3 regions of the Kitasatospora sp. NPDC092039 genome follow, and region 1 is predicted to be linked to each of the others. Evidence: riboswitches for the same ligand, from Rfam matches in the RefSeq annotation. Region 1 holds a riboswitch; each other region holds the start of a gene.
What was found. Region 1 has a riboswitch for cobalamin ahead of ACIQI7_RS15365 (acyl-CoA thioesterase). Riboswitches for the same ligand answer to the same signal wherever they lie in the genome.
Positions count from the first base shown of each region.

Region 2: linked by a shared signal. The riboswitch ahead of ACIQI7_RS19125 (cobalamin biosynthesis protein) and the one ahead of ACIQI7_RS15365 (acyl-CoA thioesterase) in region 1 are both predicted to bind cobalamin.
Region 3: linked by a shared signal. The riboswitch ahead of ACIQI7_RS17815 (ribonucleoside-diphosphate reductase subunit alpha) and the one ahead of ACIQI7_RS15365 (acyl-CoA thioesterase) in region 1 are both predicted to bind cobalamin.

Region 1 covers NZ_JBIVSD010000006.1:340,575-344,422, forward strand. Annotated here, with positions in the region: gene ACIQI7_RS15360 (LacI family DNA-binding transcriptional regulator) at 1-956, shown strand, start outside; cobalamin riboswitch at 1,079-1,232, shown strand; gene ACIQI7_RS15365 (acyl-CoA thioesterase) at 1,489-1,974, shown strand; gene ACIQI7_RS15370 (polysaccharide deacetylase family protein) at 2,366-2,947, shown strand; gene def (peptide deformylase) at 3,066-3,740, opposite strand; gene ACIQI7_RS15380 (GNAT family N-acetyltransferase) at 3,811-3,848, opposite strand, start outside.
Region 2 covers NZ_JBIVSD010000009.1:75,082-78,929, forward strand. Annotated here, with positions in the region: gene ACIQI7_RS19120 (alpha/beta hydrolase family protein) at 1-595, opposite strand, end outside; cobalamin riboswitch at 893-1,026, shown strand; gene ACIQI7_RS19125 (cobalamin biosynthesis protein) at 1,134-2,153, shown strand; gene ACIQI7_RS19130 (cobyric acid synthase) at 2,150-3,664, shown strand; gene ACIQI7_RS19135 (putative cobaltochelatase) at 3,661-3,848, shown strand, end outside.
Region 3 covers NZ_JBIVSD010000008.1:94,481-98,328, reverse strand. Annotated here, with positions in the region: gene ACIQI7_RS17820 (glycosyltransferase family 39 protein) at 1-868, shown strand, start outside; cobalamin riboswitch at 915-1,074, shown strand; gene ACIQI7_RS17815 (ribonucleoside-diphosphate reductase subunit alpha) at 1,266-3,677, shown strand; gene ACIQI7_RS17810 (ribonucleotide-diphosphate reductase subunit beta) at 3,677-3,848, shown strand, end outside.

The DNA of each region.
Region 1 (3,848 bases):
GGGTGTCCAAGAGCACCGTCTCCAACGCACTCGGCGGCTCCGGCCGGGTCTCCGAGAGCACGCGCGAGCGCGTCCGGGATCTGGCTCGGGAACTCGGCTACCGGCCGAACACCGCGGCGCGCAGCCTGCGTCGGGCCAGCACCGGCGCGATCGGCCTCTACCTGCCGCGCACCGGGACACGCCTGGACTACTACATGAACCTGGCGTTCGGCGCGGTCGAGCGGGCGAGGGAGGACGGGCTGGACCTGGTCCTGCTGGCCCCCGGTACGGCGTCCGGCGAGGGGCTCTCCTCCCGGGTCGACGGCCTGCTGGTGATCGACCCCGAGGTTGACGACCCCTCCGTCCCGGACCTGCTGAACGCGGGCGTGCCGGTCGTGACCGGCGAGCGCTACCTCGGCGGAGGCGTCGCGCCGAGCGGCGCCGTGGTGTGCGACAACGCCGCCTCGCTGGCCGCCCTGCTGGACCACCTCGCCGCGCGCGGCGCCCGCCGCCCCGCCCTGCTCGCCCCCGGCCCGGGCTCCGACTGGGCCGCGGCACTGCGGGCCGCCGCCGACGACTGGAGCCGGCGGCAGGGCGTCGAGGTGGTCGTGCGGACGGTCCCGTTCGCGGCCACCCCGGCCGAGGCCGAGGCCGCCACCGCGGACCTGATCGCCCGGGTCCCGGGCCTGGACGCGGTGGTGTGCGCCCCCGACGGCGCGGTGCCCGGCGTGCTCGCGGCCGCGGCGCACGCGGGCCTGCGGACGGGGACCGGCCTGCTGGTGGCCGCCTGCGTGGACGGCGCGGCGGCGCGCGGCTCCAGTCCGCAGGTGACGGCCGTCGACCTGCGGGCCGCGGAGTACGGGCGCGCCTGCGCCACCCTCCTCGGCGACCTGCTGTCAGGTGCGGCCGAGCCCGGCGTCGTCCGGCGCCACGACTGGGCGCTGAACGTCCGGGAGTCCACCGCGGGTCGGCCCTGAACCCGGCCCCGCGGTCCGTCCGCACCTTCGGATACGCGGCCGGAGCGCGGCACCCGCCCCGGTGGCCGACGTAGAGTGGCCCGCGCAGTCGGTTCGCCCTGTCCGCCAGGCAGGCGCGTCGCAAGAGGGAACCCGGTGGGAATCCGGGACTGCCCCGCAGCGGTGAGTGGGAACGACCGCCGTCATACGCACTGGGCCCGGCCGGGCCTGGGAAGCGACGGCCAGTAGATGTCCGCCCTGGAATCAGGGTGGCCGTGCCCGCGAGTCCGAAGACCTGCCGCTGCCCGCGGACCGCAGGGGTCCGCGGTCTCACCGTGACCCCGTGGGCGGGCGACGGCAGGAGGTGACGTAGCCGTCCTCCTCGTGCTCCTCCGCGCGCCCCGGTCCGCGAACTCGCGAAGGAGAGTTCTGTGGAGCACATCACTCGGTGCGCCGCCCCCGGGCCCGAGGCCCGTTCACACCGGCATGCCGTCATGGGGGCGGCCGGGAAGCGGACCGCCGCCCCGGCAGCCGCGGGGGCGGTGACGGCGGAGTGACGACATACCCGGCCGTCTCCCGCACGCCGGCGGACTCGGCGGTCACCCTCGCCCACATCATGAGCGAGCACGACACCAACCTCTACGGCACGGTGCACGGCGGCGTGGTGATGAAGCTGATCGACGACGCCGCAGCCGCTGCCGCCGGCCGTCACGCTGGCGTGCCCGCGGTCACCGTGTCGGTGGAGGAGATGTCCTTCCTCGCTCCCGTCCGGGCCGGTGACCTCCTGACGGTCCGCGCCCGGGTCGATCACGCAGGGCGTACCTCGATGGACGTCTCAGTGGTGGTCACGGCGGAACGGTGGAACCTCACCGGTCCGGTGACCAGGGTCGCGACGGCGCAGCTGGTGTTCGTCGCTGTCGACGCGCAGGGGCAGCCGCACCGGGTGCCGCCCCTGGCGCCGGGGGGCCCGGCCGACCAGCGTCGCGAGCGCGCTGCCCGAGAGCGCCGGGCTCGCCGGACGGCGGCCGGCTCCGACTGATCGAAGCGACTCGGAGGACCGGTGGTCGTGCTCCCGGCCCCATCCGGGTGGTGCCGTACCCCCGCCGGGGTCGTCGTCGAGTAGGACGATCCCGGCGGGGGACGCATACGAGATGCTGTCGTATCGTCACATCACCTCACGAAGAGCACTGCTGGCGACGGCCGGGCTGTCGTTCCTGGCCGCCGGGTGCGGCCGAACCTCCTTCCGGGCCGAGGAAAGCAGCGCCAGGCCGACCGCCGACAATGCGGGCGAGGCGCCTCCTGGGCCGTCGGCCCCGGCAGCGCCGGAGACGTCCCGCACTTCGGCGGCCGCGCCGGGCGACGCCGCCACCGTCGCCGCCACGGGCTCGCCCACCGCGCCGCGGATCCCCACGGCGGCGGAGAGCCGGCCGGTGAACGAGCTCGATGCCGGCCGCAAGGTGGTGGCCATCACCATCGACGACGGCCCCCACCCGAGGTACACCCCGGCCGTCCTGGCCCTCCTGGAGAAGCACGGCATCCGGGCGACGTTCTTCCTGATCGGTGAGAACGGGGCCGAACACCCCGGGCTGGTACGGGAGATCGCGGGTCGTGGGCACCACATCGCCAACCACTCCTGGAGCCATCCGAACCTGCGCAGCCTTGCCGAGGCGAAGGTCCGCGAAGAGCTCGGGCAGACGTCCGAACTCCTCGCCGGGATCACCGGCAAGGCCCCCACCTGGTTCCGGGCCCCGGGCGGGGACTGGTCCGCCACGACGCTCAGGGTCTGTGCCGAGCTGGGGATGCGGTCGATGGGCTGGTCGGTCGACCCGCGGGACTGGGCGGAGCCCGGAACGGACGTGATCGCCAGGCGGCTCATGAAGGAGCTGAGGCCGGGGGCGATCGTGCTGACCCACGACGGTGGCGGGGACCGTTCGCAGACGGTGTCGGCCCTCACCGGGTTCCTGCCCGCGCTGATCGACTCCGGGTACCGCTTCACCGCACCGCCCGGGTGACGGCAGGGCGCCCGAACAGCGTTCCTCACGATCGCGTGCGCTGCCCGGCCGCCGTTCCACGGGACCGGGCAAGCGGGACGTCGGCCGACCGGCGAGCAGATCACCGCCGCTCTTCCGGTCACTCCACGGCGTGAGCAGCTCCCATCTGCTCGGCGCGGGCGAGACGCTCGGCGAGGACCCGTTCGCGCTGCTCCGCGGACTCGGCGAGCGCCGTGCGGCGGTCGCGGGCGGACAGGCGGTCCATGTAGAGCATGCCGTCGAGGTGATCGGTCTCGTGCTGGAGGCAACGGGCGAAGTACCCGGTGCCTTCGAGCACCAGCGGGTTCCCGTCCTTGTCGACACCGCGTACGACGGTGTGGTCGGCGCGGCCCAGCTCCCGGCGGGGCCCGGGAACGGACAGGCAGCCCTCGCTCGCCTCGACGAGACTGCGGGGCCCGGCGGGATCGTCGAGCACCGGGTTGACGATGTGCCCGACGTGGCGGATCCCGTCGCTGTCGGGGCAGTCGTAGACGAACACGTGCAGGTCGACGCCGATCTGGTTGGCGGCGAGGCCGACGCCCCGAGCGGCGTACATCGTGAGGAACATGTCGTCGACGAGCCGGGAGAGCTGGGCGGTCCCGAACGCGGTGACGGGCCGGCAGGGGCGGTGGAGGACCGAGTCGCCGACCTCGGTGATCCGCCGGACCCGGCCCCGGTCGGCCTCGGGCGCGATCTGCGGGTACGTGTCGACGGGGCGGCCGAGGACGCGGGTGCGTCGGTCCGCGGAGCCGTCGGTTCGAGAGGGTGTGGCCATCACGGTGCCTTTCGATGAGGTCGGAGGTCACCGACCGGTGAGTCGCCGGCGCGGGGCCGGGGGATGAACGTCACTGCGTGGCGCCGACAAGAGCTACCCGGCGGGTGG
Region 2 (3,848 bases), on a different contig from region 1:
CCGGGGAGTCGGGGGCGCCCCGGTCACCGCGGTAGGTGACGGCGAGGGCGGGCAGGCCGAGCCGGTCGAGCACGGGGAGCACCGGGAGGGTCTGCTGGCGGTCGGCCTCGGGGCCGTGCACCAGGATCACCCAGGTGCCGCGCTTGCCGTGGAGCCGCCAGGCGGGCAGCGCGCCGAGCTCGCCGTCGGCGGCGGTGTCGGCGAAGGCCAGGCCGAGCGCCTCGGAGGGGTCGCCGAGGTGGACCCGGGGGGTGAAGCGGACTTCGGTGCCGGGGGCGAGGGTGCCCCGGTCGGCGCGGACCAGCCGACGGGTGACGCCCCGTTCGTCGCCGTGCAGGACCTCCTCGACCACCGCGTGCCCGCCGTCCGCCCACTCGACCGCCCAGCGGCCGGGGCGCAGGCTCGCGGGGCCGCGGGTGAAGGTGACCCGGCCGGGGGCGAGGCCGCGGACCACCACCGGCGCCGACTCCTGGACGGCGGGCGCCGGACGGACCATCCGCTCGGAGGCCCGACGGCCGATCACCAGCACGGCGGCCCCGGCCGCGGTGGCTCCGACCGCGGCGGCCGCCACGACGGCGGCGGTTCCCCAACGCATATCGCTCCCCGCTCTGTTGCTCTCGGACCGGACGGTGTTCGAGCACCAGTTCACCGGCACCCCGCCCGGGCGGCCACCCGGATGGGCCGTCCGGGTCGCCCGGGCGGCGGTCGGGCGGACCCGAGGAGGGGACGGTCGGGAGGGCGACCGCCCGGGCCGGTGCCGCTGTCGGCGCCTGCCGGTGCCGGGCGATCCCACGGGGTGTCAGCGGGCCGGCGTGTGACCAACCCCTCCGTGACCTCGGTTGACTCCCGGTTCGGCCCCGTGATGGGATCCTGGGGCCAAACGGAGGCATGGAGAGGAAGCCGGTGGAAGTCCGGCGCGGTCCCGCCACTGTCACCGGGGAGCACGCTCGGAACATCGCCACGGCGGGCCGTCGACGGCCGCTGGAAGGCTCCGGGAGTGCGTTCGACCCGGAAGCCAGGAGACTCTCGCCCCCGTCACGTCGATCCAGGGCGCGGACCCTGAGTGAGGACACGCACGCGATGCAGGCTGCCCCGCCCGGCCGGACTCCGAGCTGCCTTCCGCCGTGCGGCCGATGACCCCGCCCACCGCCTCCGCCGCTCCGCGCCCGCTGACCCGCGCCGCCGCGTTCGCGCTCGGCGCCGCCGCGGGCTACGCCGCCGACACCCGCTTCGCCGACCCCCGCCGGGGCCACCCGGTGGCCGTCTTCGGCAGCGCCGCGACCCGGCTGGAGCGCCGGCTGTGGCGCGACGGCCGCGCCGCCGGCGCCGGCTACACGGCGCTGTGCGTGGGCGCGGTCGCGGCGGGCGCGCTCGCCCTGGACCGTACGGTGGGCCGGCGCCCGCTGGGCCGGGCCGCGCTGGCGGCGGCCGCGACCTGGACCGTGCTCGGCGGCACCTCGCTGACCCGGGAGGCGCGCACCATCGGCCGCTCGCTCGCCGCGGGCGACCTCGCGGCCGCCCGGGAGCGGCTGCCGCACCTGTGCGGGCGGGACCCGAGCGCGCTGGACGGGCAGCAGATCGCCCGGGCCGTGGTCGAGTCGGTGGCCGAGAACACCGCCGACGCCGTGGTGAACGCGCTGGCCTGGGGCACCCTGGCCGGCACCCCCGGACTGCTGGCCTTCCGCGCCGTGAACACCCTGGACGCCATGGTGGGCCACCGCTCGCCGCGCTACGCCCGGTTCGGCTGGGCCTCGGCCCGGCTGGACGACCTGGCGGGCTGGCCCGGCGCCCGGCTCACGGCGCTGCTGACGGTGGCCGCCGCGCCCGAACCCCGGACCGCCTGGCGGGTCTGGCGGCGCGACGGCTCCGCTCACCCGAGCCCGAACGCGGGCCAGGCCGAGGCGGCGTTCGCCGGCGCGGTGGGCGTGCGGCTGGGCGGGACGCTGCGGTACGGCATGGGAGGCCCCCCGGGCGAAGCCTGGGGGAGGGTGGAGGACCGGCCGGTGCTGGGCGCGGAGCTGCGCCCGGTCACGGTGGACGACATCGAACGGGCCTGCGCGCTCTCCCGGCGGGTGGGCGCACTGGCGCTGGGTACGACGGTCGCGGGGCACGTCCTGCTGCGGACGCTGCTGAGCAGGAGGGGGCGGGCATGACGAACGCGCTGCTGGTCGCGGGGACGACCTCGGACGCGGGCAAGAGCGTGGTGACGGCCGGGATCTGCCGTTGGCTCGCCCGCCAGGGCGTGCGGGTCGCGCCGTTCAAGGCGCAGAACATGTCGCTCAACTCCTTCGTCACCGCCGACGGCGCCGAGATCGGCCGCGCCCAGGCGATGCAGGCGCAGGCCGCCCGGGTGGAGCCGGAGGCGGCGATGAACCCGGTGCTGCTCAAGCCCGGCGCGGACGGCCGCAGCCAGGTGGTGCTGCTCGGCCGGCCGGTGGCCGAGGTGGGCGCGCTGGACTACCGCGAGCGCAAGCCCGTCCTGCTGGAGCGCGCCCTGGAGTGCCTGGCCGACCTGCGCCGCCGCTACGACGTGGTGGTCTGCGAGGGCGCGGGCTCGCCGGCCGAGATCAACCTGCGCGACCGCGACATCGCCAACATGGGCCTGGCCACGGCCGCCGCCCTGCCGGTGGTGGTGGTCGGGGACATCGACCGCGGCGGGGTCTTCGCCGCGATGTACGGGACGCTGGCGCTGCTGTCGGCGGAGGACCAGCGGCACGTGGCGGGCTGGTTCGTCAACAAGTTCCGCGGCGACTCCCGGCTGCTGGCGCCCGGGCTGGAGATGCTGCACGAGCTGACCGGACGTCCGGTGCTGGGCACCCTGCCGATGCTGCCCGGGCTCTGGCTGGACGCCGAGGACTCGCTGGACCTGTCCACGGTGGTCGACCGGACGGACGGGCCCGGACCGCTCGGCGCGGACGTGCTGCGGGTGGCCGTGGTGCGCTTCCCCCGGCTGTCCAACTTCACCGACCTGGACGCGCTCGCGCAGGAGCCGGGCGTACTGGTCCGCTGGGCGACCAGGCCGGAGGAGCTGGCCGACGCCGACCTGGTGGTGCTGCCCGGCACCCGGGCCACCGTCGCGGACCTCGCCTGGCTGCGCGAGCGCGGCCTGGAACCGGCCCTGAAGGCACGGGCGGCGGCCGGACTGCCGGTCCTCGGGGTCTGCGGCGGCTACCAGATGCTGGCGCACTCCATCGTGGACGAGGTCGAGTCGAAGGCGGGCGCCGTCGACGGGCTCGGCCTGCTGCCGACCCGGGTGCGGTTCGGCGCCGAGAAGGTGCTGGCGCGGCCGGTCGGCGAGGCGTACGGGCAGCGGGTCGAGGGCTACGAGATCCACCACGGGGTGGTGGCGGTCGAGGGCGGCACCCCGTTCCTGGACGGCTGCCGGGTGGGCGCGGTCTGGGGCACGACCTGGCACGGCGCGCTGGAGAACGACGGGTTCCGCCGTGAACTCCTGCGCGAGGTCGCCGAGTCGTCCGGCCGGGCGTTCGTCCCGGCGCCGGACACCTCCTTCGCCGCGGCGCGCGAGGCCCGGCTGGACCGGCTGGGCGACCTGATCGAGGAACACGCGGACACCGACGCGCTGTGGAAGCTGATCGAGGGCGGGGTGCCGGCGGCCGGATCGCTGCCGTTCCTGCCGCCCGGGGCCCCTGGGAGTGACGCATGACCGACGTCCGCTATCCGTTCACCGCGATCGTCGGCATGGCCGACCTGCGGCTCGGGCTACTGCTGAACGCGGTCTCCCCGGCCGTGGGCGGCGTGCTGGTGCGCGGCGAGAAGGGCACCGCGAAGTCGACCATGGTGCGCGCGCTGGCCGGCCTGCTGCCGTCCATCGCCACCGTGGACGGCTG
Region 3 (3,848 bases), on a different contig from region 1:
CGCGCTGCTGACGGGCGCCGGCACCCTCGTCCTGCTGCTCCCGTACGGAACGCTCGGCCGGGTCGCCGGGTGGTCGCCCTCGCAGGGCAATGCCCCCGGCTCGGCCGGCTCGATCCTGCTCGGCACGCTCCAGTGGGCCGGCCTGTTCACCGTCCTCGCGGTGGCCGGCACCATCGCCTACGCGCGCCGCGAGCAGATGAACGAGCACGACGCGGCCGAGAAGGACCCCGTCCCCACCACCCGGGGCCAACGGGCCCTGCTCGGTGCCGTGCTGACCGTCACCGCCCTGCTCGTGCCCGCCGCCCACCTGTGGACCGGCACCTCCGGCGCGCTGTTCCGCCACCTCGGCTACGGCATGCTGCTCGCCGCCCCGCTCGCCGGGGTCGGCCTGACCCGGCTGGTCGGCGCCCACTTCCGCCACCCCCAGCTGGGCATCCTGGTCTGGGTCGCCCTGCTCGCCCTCGGCCTGGAGCAGTCCGCCCTGCGCTACCAGAACGGGCCCGACTCCGGCCGCCTGCTGGCCGTCCTGCGGGTCCACACGGAGCCCCAGGGCCGCTACCTCACCGAGGTCGACGGACTCGCCGAGTACTACCTGGGGAGCGTCTCCAGGCCCGAGCAGTGGGTCTCCGCGCGGGCCGGTACGGAGTACCGCGACGGCGCCGGGGTCCAGCACCACGGGGACGACGGCAGCGTGGCCGCCATCCGCGACGGCTGGTTCACCATGGTCGTCCTCGACAGCACCGCGCCGAGGGCCACCGACCGGGCCCTGAGCGCGGCCCTGGCCGACGCCGGGCACTACCGGCTGATCGCCCAATTCACCTCGCCGACCGGTGATTCGAGTACGTACAAGGTCTATCTCAAGCACTGACCGGGCGCCCGCCACATCCGCACCCGCGACACGACAGCCACAACATATGGTGCCACCGCAGTCCGGCGGCACTACATGTATGCTCACTCCTGCTGTCGATGCAGGGGAACCCGGTGCGAATCCGGGACTGCCCCGCAGCGGTGTGCGGGCGGCTCCAGCAGCCGTGCCCGCGAGTCCGAGTACCTGCCGACGGCGTGCGCCACGGCCCTCCCGCAGAGGCCGCGCCGGCACGAGCATTACCCCTCCGGGCCTCGCGGGCGGGCCGGGGAGTCACCGTCGCGCGACGCCGTCTGCGTTCGTGCCGTGCTCCCCTGCCCCGATCGGCCCGGTGGCCCCCGATCACCGCCGCCGATCGCCGCCAGGAGAGAGCGCCTTGACCACCGCTGCCTCAGCCACCCTGCCCGCCCAGGGCTCCGGTACCGCCTTCACCGACCCGACGGTCTCCGACCCCGGCGGCGCCCTGCTGCGGCTGCTCACCGACCGCAGCACCGACCTCACCGAGGTCGACCCCGGCCACGTCGCCGCCGCCGCGCTGCGCGGCCGCCACGCCGGCTCGGACTTCGCCGAACTCCGCGGGCTGGCCGTGGACGCCGCCGCGTCGATGATCGCCGAGGACCCCCAGTACTCGAAGCTGGCCGCCCGCCTGCTCGCCCTGGAGATCGTCGACGAGGCGAACAGCCAGGGCTCGACGTCCTTCTCCGCCTCGATCGCCGTCGGCCACGCCGAGGGCCTGATCGGCGACACCACCGCGGCCTTCGTCGCCAAGCACGCCGCCGCCCTGGACGCGCTGGTCGACCCCGCGGGCGACGACCGCTTCGAGTACTTCGGCCTGCGCACCGTGCAGTCCCGCTACCTGCTGCGCCACCCGATCACCCGCAAGGTGATCGAGACCCCGCAGCACTTCCTGCTGCGCGTCGCCTGCGGCCTGGCGGTCGGCGACAGCGAGCAGTCGGTGCGCGAGGTGGCCGAGCTGTACGGCCTGATGAGCCGCCTGGAGTACCTGACCTCCTCGCCGACGCTCTTCAACTCCGGCACCCGGCACCCCCAGATGTCGAGCTGCTACCTGCTCGACTCGCCGCTGGACAACCTGGACTCGATCTACAACCGCTACGCGCAGATCGCCCGCCTCTCCAAGCACGCCGGCGGCATCGGCCTGTCCTACTCGCGCATCCGCTCGCGCGGCAGCCTGATCCGCGGCACCAACGGCAAGTCCAACGGCATCGTGCCGTTCCTGCGCACCCTCGACTCCTCGGTCGCCGCCGTCAACCAGGGCGGCCGCCGCAAGGGCGCGGCCTGCGTCTACCTGGAGACCTGGCACGCCGACATCGAGGAGTTCCTGGAGCTCCGCGACAACACCGGCGAAGAGGCCCGCCGCACCCACAACCTCAACCTGGCGCACTGGATCCCGGACGAGTTCATGCGCCGGGTCAACGCCGACGAGGACTGGTCGCTGTTCTCGCCGGCCGACGTGCCCGAGCTGGTCGACCTGTGGGGCGCCGACTTCGACGAGGCGTACCGCAAGGCCGAGCAGGCCGGCAAGGCCGTGCGCACCATCCCGGCGCAGACCCTGTACGCCCGCATGATGCGGACCCTGGCGCAGACCGGCAACGGCTGGATGACCTTCAAGGACGCCTCCAACCGCGCCGCCAACCAGACCGCGCTGCCGGGCCGCACGGTGCACTCCTCCAACCTGTGCACCGAGATCCTGGAGGTCACGGACGACTCCGAGACCGCCGTCTGCAACCTGGGCTCGGTTAACCTGGGCGCCCACGTGGCCTCCGGCGCCTCGGCCGCCGACCTGCTCGGCGCCATGGACTGGGAGCGGCTGGACGCCACCGTGCGCACCGCCGTCACCTTCCTCGACCGCGTGGTGGACATCAACTTCTACCCGACCACCGAGGCCGGGACGTCCAACTCCCGCTGGCGGCCGGTCGGCCTGGGCGTGATGGGCCTCCAGGACGTCTTCTTCCAGCTGCGGATCGACTTCGACTCCGCCGAGGCGAAGCAGCTGTCCACGCTGATCGCCGAGCGCATCATGCTCACCGCCTACGAGCGCTCCGCCGACCTGGCCGAGCAGCTGGGCCGCCACGAGGCGTACGGCGAGACCCGCGCCGCCCGCGGCGAGCTGCACATCGACCACTTCCCGAGCGCCGCCCCGCAGTGGGCCGACCGCTGGACGGCGCTGCGCGCCCGGATCGCCGAGACCGGCCTGCGCAACTCGCTTCTGCTGGCCATCGCGCCGACCGCGACCATCGCCTCCATCGCCGGCGTGTACGAGTGCATCGAGCCGCAGGTGTCCAACCTGTTCAAGCGCGAGACGCTGAGCGGTGAGTTCCTCCAGGTCAACCCGTACCTGGTGCGCGAGCTCAAGGAGCTGGGCGTCTGGGACCAGCAGACCCGGGACGCCCTGCGCGACGCCAACGGCTCGGTGCAGGAGCTGAACTGGCTGCCCGCCGAGGTCCGTTCGCTGTACCGGACGGCCTGGGAGCTGCCGCAGCGCGCGCTGATCGACCTGGCGGCGGCCCGCATGCCGTACCTGGACCAGAGCCAGTCCCTGAACCTGTTCATGGCGGCGCCGACCATCGGCAAGCTCAGCTCGATGTACGCCTACGCGTGGAAGGTCGGCCTGAAGACCACCTACTACCTGCGTTCGCGCCCGGCCACCCGCATCGCCCAGGCCGCGTCCGGCACCGCCCGCGCCGCCGCGCCGGCGCCCGTGCCCGTGAACAGCCCGACCCTCACCCCGGAGCAGGAAGCCGCCATCGCCTGCTCCCTGGAGAACCCCGAGTCCTGCGAGGCCTGCCAGTAATGTCCCAGTCCGAAGACCGCAAGATGCTGCTCGACCCCGGCTTCGAGCTGACCCTGCGCCCGATGCGCTACCCGTCGTTCTACGACCGGTACCGGGACGCCATCAAGAACACCTGGACGGTGGAGGAGGTGGACCTGCACTCGGACGTCGCGGACCTGGCGAAGCTCAGCG